Regions from separate parts of the Rahnella contaminans genome, predicted to be linked through region 1. Evidence: predicted binding sites of a transcription regulator. Region 1 holds the regulator's gene; each other region holds the start of a gene.
What was found. The regulator Fur, encoded in region 1, represses iron uptake genes when iron is present. The targets are predictions, from matches to a motif close to ATAATAATGAGAACNACTATCAA.
Positions count from the first base shown of each region.

Region 1 (2,276 bases):
TTGCCCCCGGACATGTTTGAACACCTCTCCGGGCATCGATTTCTTTATTATGTTGAGATTCCTCTCGCATCATCTATCGGCGTTCAACGGGCAAACTTAAGGAGTGGCGGGAATTATTTCTTAATTTTGCTTTTGCCCTCAATAAGTTTGAGGTTATTAAAAGCACACGAAGGCGATAACACTTAAAAAGATTGCCCGATAAACTTATTCACCAGTTAAGAAGGCGAGCTGAAACATATTCTCCGCCGCGCGAGTTTGCTATCATCTGCGTTATTATTGCCTGCAATGCAGAGCACTTCATTAAGAACAAGAGGTTAGGTAATCTTATGGCCGTAGTAGGTATCTTCTTTGGATCCGATACAGGTAACACCGAAAACATCGCGAAAATGATCCAGAAGCAATTGGGTAAAGATGTTGCAGAGGTGCATGACATTGCGAAGAGCAGCAAAGAGGATCTGGAAAAATTCGATATTTTGCTGATCGGTATTCCAACCTGGTATTACGGTGAAGCGCAGTGTGACTGGGACGACTTTTTCCCGACGCTGGAAGAGATAGATTTCGAAGGTAAGCTGGTTGCGCTGTTTGGCTGCGGCGACCAGGAAGACTATGCCGAATACTTCTGTGATGCGCTGGGTACTGTGCGTGACATCATCGAGCCACGCGGCGCGGTGATCGTGGGTCACTGGCCAACTGAAGGCTATCACTTCGAAGCTTCAAAAGGTCTGGCTGATGATAAGCACTTCATCGGGCTGGCAATTGACGAAGATCGTCAGCCGGAACTGACCAACGAACGTGTTGATGCATGGGTCAAACAGATCACAGAAGAACTGAGCCTTTCAGAAATTATTGGCTAAAAACCCTGTTGGCCCTGAGGATTTATTCTACAATTGAAGGGCCAAACTATTACTGAAATTAACAATTTAACCGCTACAAAATTGTAACTTTCGGTGGTATCAAGGTACACTGAGTTCATCTGTTTTTTCTATCGATCAAGTCGTTGCATTATTGAATGTGACAGGCATTTTGTGATCCTTATTAACAGGCTACGTTTTTGAGAATCGGCACACTTCCCTTAAACGAAGAATCCTTAAACGACAAATTTTTGTGCCGCCGATGCCACAGGCTGCATGCCTCAACTTGATTAGCACATAGTAACAGGACTGAATCCGCATGACTGACAACAACACCGCACTGAAGAAAGCCGGCTTAAAAGTCACGCTTCCGCGCCTCAAAATCCTGGAAGTGCTGCAAGCGCCGGAAGGTCATCACGTTAGTGCGGAAGATCTTTATAAGCAACTGATTGATATGGGCGAAGAAATTGGTCTGGCCACGGTTTACCGTGTTCTTAACCAGTTTGATGATGCCGGTATCGTCACCCGTCATAACTTCGAAGGCGGCAAGTCTGTTTTCGAACTGACTCAGCAACATCATCATGATCACCTGATCTGCCTTGATTGCGGCCGCGTTATTGAATTCCGCGACGAATACATTGAAGGCCGTCAGCGTGAGATTGCGAAGAAACACGGTATTAAACTGACCAACCACAGTCTGTATCTGTACGGACACTGTGAAGCGGGCGATTGCCGCGAAGATGAATCTTTGCACAATGACAAACCTGCGCAGTAATCTGCACGGTCAGTCCGAATAAATTAACCGCTGAAAGGCGGTTTTTTTATGTCTGTGTTCCAGGATGAGAGTTAAAACGCAAAACCCCGGCAAGCCGGGGTTTTGCGTTCTATGATGATGCTTGTTTCAGATCCCTGCTTTTAGTTAACCGGATTAGGTGCGTTACTGGCTTTGATTTCCTGCCAGATCTTGCCGCAATCCGCCGCATACGCCTGCCCGTCACCGGTCTTACGCGCCGTCAGACAGCGCTGGTAGTCCACCACGCGAACCGTTTCCTGTTCCGCAAATTTCTGGTGGGCTTTTTCCTGTTTGAGCTTGTTCAGCAATACCTGACAGGAGGCCAGTTTGTCCGGATTGCCTTCTGCCGAATTAATACACGCGCTGTATGCCTCACGCGTTTTAGAAATCTGAGCCTGATCCGCGGTTGGCGCACAACCTGCCAGCACAACGGAGGAAACCACAATCATCAGTAATTTTTTCATCGACATAGCGACCTCAGAAAATAGTGAATGGAGCGATAACGATGAATTTCACGTCTTTTTCATCCTGGAAAATGTTGCCGTACCCGCCGCCCCAGCTCGGGATATCCGAGTGGTTGTCGTACTGGGTGTAATGCAGTTTGAACAGCGTACCTTTCGCGCGCCCTTCCT
Region 1 is NZ_JAADJS010000002.1:878,048-880,323, reverse strand. Features, by position in the region: gene fldA (flavodoxin FldA) at 327-854, shown strand; gene fur (ferric iron uptake transcriptional regulator) at 1,171-1,626, shown strand; gene chiQ (ChiQ/YbfN family lipoprotein) at 1,767-2,108, opposite strand; gene chiP (chitoporin ChiP) at 2,122-2,276, opposite strand, start outside.

Region 2 (2,276 bases), on a different contig from region 1:
TGGTGGAAACGCCGTTGTCCCATGCGCCTTTGTACGTCAGGGCGTAGGACTGGCGGTAAATACGGTTGGTCTCTTTGCCGTACATACTTTTAACCAGCGCGCTGGTATTGGTGTTTTGCGTGTCACCGGCGTACAGGTTGCCCTGACGGCTGTTGGACACCTCAAACTCAAGTGACTGCATGCGGGCGAAATCCCAGTGCAGCATGGCGTCGATATTTTTATTGATGACGCCTTCGCGACCGGCCGGAACGGTGTCGGCATAGGTGCCGGTGCGTTCGGACTGATGGCCGTCGTTGATATACTGCGAATCAGCCTGTGTTTTGCTGTAGCCGCCAAACAGACGGAAACTGAACTGGTCGCTGAGCGGGCCGGACAGGCTGAAATCGGTGCGTTTCGTTGAACCTTCTTCTTTATGCTGTGGCGCGTTCATGTAGGTATTCCATGAGCCGTGCCATTCGCTGGTGTCTTTTTTGGTGATGATATTCACTACGCCGCCCGCCGCACCGTTGCCATAACGCGCGGCCGCCGGGCCGCGGATCACTTCGATGCGATCAATCATATCTGGCGGAACCCAGCTGGTATCGCCGCGGGTATCACGCTCGCCGCGCCAGCCCTGACGCACGGAGTTGCGGCTGTTCACCGGTAAACCGTCGATCAGGATCAGGGTGTTTTCCGGGCCCATGCCGCGGATATCAATCTGGCGGTTGTTCCCGCGCTGTCCGCTGGTGGAGTTACCGGTCAGGTTTACGCCGGGCATGGTGCGGATCAGTTCGTTGATGTCGCGTGCCGGTGGGCGTTTTTGGATTTCATCAGACGTAATGGTGGAAACACCCGGAGCCTGAAGGTTTTGCTGTGCAGCGGTGACGACCAGCGTGTCTTCGGTTTTTTTCGGCGTTTCAGCGGCCGTAGTCCCGGTTTCTGTTGCGGTTGTTGCGGAGGTTTCTGCTGCGCTGACGGGGAAAGTAAGCGCTGATCCCAGCCCGATTAAGGTTGCCAGCGAATAGTGTGGTAGCCTGCTTTTCATGTCGGATTCTGCCCTGAAATTCCATCCTTTCCTGAAAAATAGCGAGATTGAACAGGAGGATGGCCTGTTGTGTGTGTAGTTTTTGTTGACCCGCGTTACGGGCGGTAACACACTATTGCAAATAAAAACAATTATCAATTAGATTCCCATTCCTAATTTGTAGGGAAAGTGTAAAGCGCCATACCGGGAATGTTTTTTCTTGTCTGCCAGAAGGCTGTAAAGCGTAAAAAATGATGAAATATCAGCATCCGCAAAAACCTGCGGCTCAGGTCATGTTGTTGGAACCTCTGGCTGGAAGTGCCGCGTGGTGGAATGAAATTGCTGCGCGGGGAACGCCGTGGACGGAACCTTCGCGCGAAGGTTTTTATCGTGTGACGTTCTTCTGGCGGGATCCGCAGGGCAACGAAACGACTTCGGAGACCCAGCGTGTCTGGATCAACATCAACGGCATCACCGATCACCATCAGTCGTCGCCGCCGCAGAGTTTGCAGCGGCTGGCCGGAACGGATGTCTGGCACTGGCAGACCGAATTGCGTGCGGACTGGCGCGGAAGCTACAGCCTGATCCCACGTACCGAATCCGGCGCTGAATTTCCGCAAAATAACGATGACTATCAGAGCATGCTTGCCGCGCGTGAATGGTGGAAAAAACTCTTCCGCCACGCGACGCACGATCCGCTGAATCCGCATCGCCCGTGGCCCGGTGCAAAATCCCATGCGTTGTCCGGCCTGCATATGCCGGAAGCGTTGCCACAGCCCGCCTGGGAAGAGTTTGATCTTGATGGCCCGAAAGCGCCGCAAGCTCCGGCGGCGTTACAAACATTCCGCTGGAAAAGTGCGCGTCTGGGGAATATGCGAAACGTCTGGGTGTTTACCACCGGCGAAAGCCAGGAGCCTGCCTTGCGCCCGCTGGCGATCCTGCTCGACGGCCAGTTTTGGGCGAAACAGATGCCCGTCTGGCAGCCACTGACGCAGCTCACGCGCGAAGGGGCGCTGCCCGACGCGGTGTATGTGCTGATCGATGTTATTGATATTCAAACCCGCAGCCGCGAGCTGACCTGCAATCCGGAGTTCTGGCTGGCGGTGCGGGACGAGTTATTGCCGCAGGTGAAAAAACGGGCCGCGCACAGCGATAACGCGCAAAAAACGGTGGTCGCGGGGCAGAGTTTTGGTGGCCTTTCGTCGCTGTATGCCGGTTTGCACTGGCCTGAACGTTTCGGGTGCGTGCTGAGTCAGTCGGGGTCTTTCTGGTG
Region 2 is NZ_JAADJS010000005.1:277,776-280,051, forward strand. Features, by position in the region: gene GW579_RS20510 (TonB-dependent siderophore receptor) at 1-1,024, opposite strand, end outside; gene fes (enterochelin esterase) at 1,258-2,276, shown strand, end outside.
Region 2: GW579_RS20510 (TonB-dependent siderophore receptor) is a predicted target of Fur. The motif match lies at 1,140-1,162, and genes of this name have one in related genera.

Region 3 (2,276 bases), on a different contig from region 1:
AGCTCGTCACCGCTCAGTACAATGCGTTTAAAACAGCCGGAAACCGTTTCCGCGCTTTTTACCGTGATGTGGCGGAAAACCAGTTCGTTCTTAACGCGCACCGGCAGGTTGGCGGCGGAAGATTCAGTGCGTTTGTGTTCCATATTTTTTCTCTCAAGGTGGCGAAACTTATCGTCGCGAGCCCGCTCAGGACGTGAATGATTCTCAATTCAGTGAAAGATATATCTTAGTAATATTTTATGCAACGACTTCAAAAAAAAACCGACCATCGCGAAGAAGGCCGGCTGGCGGTTTGTGCAGCAGAACGCACCGGGTGGATTAACGCACCGCGCCGCGCAAAAACATATCGACGGCGCTGCTCACCATCTGGCGGATTTCCGCAATTTCCAGCGGTGCCGGATTACGCTGATAGACGCGCGTGTTGGTTTGCGCCGTCACCAGCGCCAGAAACTGTAAGGCGCGCAGATGCGCATCGGCCTGCGCCAGTTGCCCTCGCTCCATCGCACTGCCCAGGAATTTTGCCAGGATATCGACGCTCTCCCGTGGCCCGGCGTCATAAAACAACGTGCCGATTTCGGAATGCCCGGACTCGGCGATCACCATGCGATACACCGCCAGCGCGGAGACATCATTGGTCAGCACCAGCAACATTCTTTCGCCAAAACGGGTGAGGATGGTTTCAAGATTGGCATCCGCCCACGTTTGGGTCAGATCGCTGACGGCGTCGGAAAGATGCCCGGTAGCATAGGCTTTCACCACCGCCACCAGCAGCGCTTCTTTCGACGGGAAATAGCTGTAGAGCGTGGCCTTTGAACCGCCGAGACGCCGGGCGAGCTCATTCATTGACGCGCGTTCGTAACCGGTTTCCTGAAACAATTGCGCTGCGGCATCGATAATCGCCTCCCTGCGGGCTTCGGTGCGGACTTTCATCTTCCCTCCTGACGTTGCTATTACGGCCACGGCTAAAAAACCGTCGCGGCGAAACTGTACAGTACAGTTCCCTGATGTCCCCACTCTAACGACGGGTTTGTGCCTTGTAAAGCGACCCGCGTAGCCCATTTTTCAGAACGAAGTGCAAAGATTTCGTTAAGAAGCGCATTTTTATTTACCATTTTGTTGATAACAATTATCAGTATCATTATCATTCGCACAAAGCTGAAATGGGTAAGGACTGTAATTAAACCCATATTTTATAAGGACAACGGCTTTTTCACGGAAGATTAAAGCAGATGACAAGCGCGTCTGAATTTGTCGAAAGGCAGTAAATGCGAGCAGAACTTAAAAAAATTAGTGCAGGACTAAAAACAAATGTTCAAATCCTTTACACAGCAGGGTTTGGTGAAAAACGTCATTTTCATGGGGACGATTCTCACCACCACCTTTAACGTAAACGCAGCGGAAGCCGTTAAAGACAACACCGATCTGGCACAGAACAAAGCGCAATCTACAGAAACCATCAAAAAGAAACCGGTGGTGCGCAGTGCGAAGGATCTGGCACAGAACAATGAAGAAGTGATGACCGTCACCGAGACCCTGCCGGATAAAACGCCGGGCTCAAAAACCACCATCACTGCGGCTGAAATGCAAAAACGTGGCGGTAACGATTTCGGTACCATCATGCGTTATGAGCCACTGATCACCGCGACCGGCTCAAGTGGCGGTTCCGGCAACGGCAAAAGCGGCTTCGACCGCAGCGGTTACACCGGCTATAACATTCGTGGTCTGGAAAGCAACCGCGTCAGCATCGACGTTGACGGCATTCCACAGCCAAGTGCTACCGGCCGCAGCTACGCCAGCCGCGCTGGTTTAGGCACATCCGGCATCGGCCGTGATTACATCGACCCGTATATTTACGGCCAGGTGGATATCGAATCCGGCGCAACGTCAGCCGAACGCGCCAACACTTCCATCGGCGGCGCCGTTTCCTTCCTGCCAAAAACCGCAGACGATTACCTGCGTCCGGGTAAAGAAACCTATTTCGGTTACCAGTCTGATTATGATTCTTCAGACCGTTCATGGCACAACGGCATTACTGCCGCTGCCGGTGATGAAACCCTGCGTGGCCTTGTGGCGATCAGCCGCCGCGACGGTCAGGAAACCAGCAACAACAGCGGGACGCACGACGCTTATCCGGCGAACTGGCACTCTAACGCCATCATGACGTCCGGTATCTGGCAGCCAAACGACGAACATAAATTCACCGGCACGCTCGATTACTACGAGAAAATTAATCACACCCATTACGACGCGTGGAACAGCGCTGGCAGCTCCATTCT
Region 3 is NZ_JAADJS010000003.1:265,068-267,343, reverse strand. Features, by position in the region: gene GW579_RS15920 (siderophore-interacting protein) at 1-143, opposite strand, end outside; gene GW579_RS15915 (TetR/AcrR family transcriptional regulator) at 319-930, opposite strand; gene GW579_RS15910 (TonB-dependent receptor domain-containing protein) at 1,357-2,276, shown strand, end outside.
Region 3: GW579_RS15910 (TonB-dependent receptor domain-containing protein) is a predicted target of Fur. The motif match lies at 1,117-1,139, and genes of this name have one in related genera.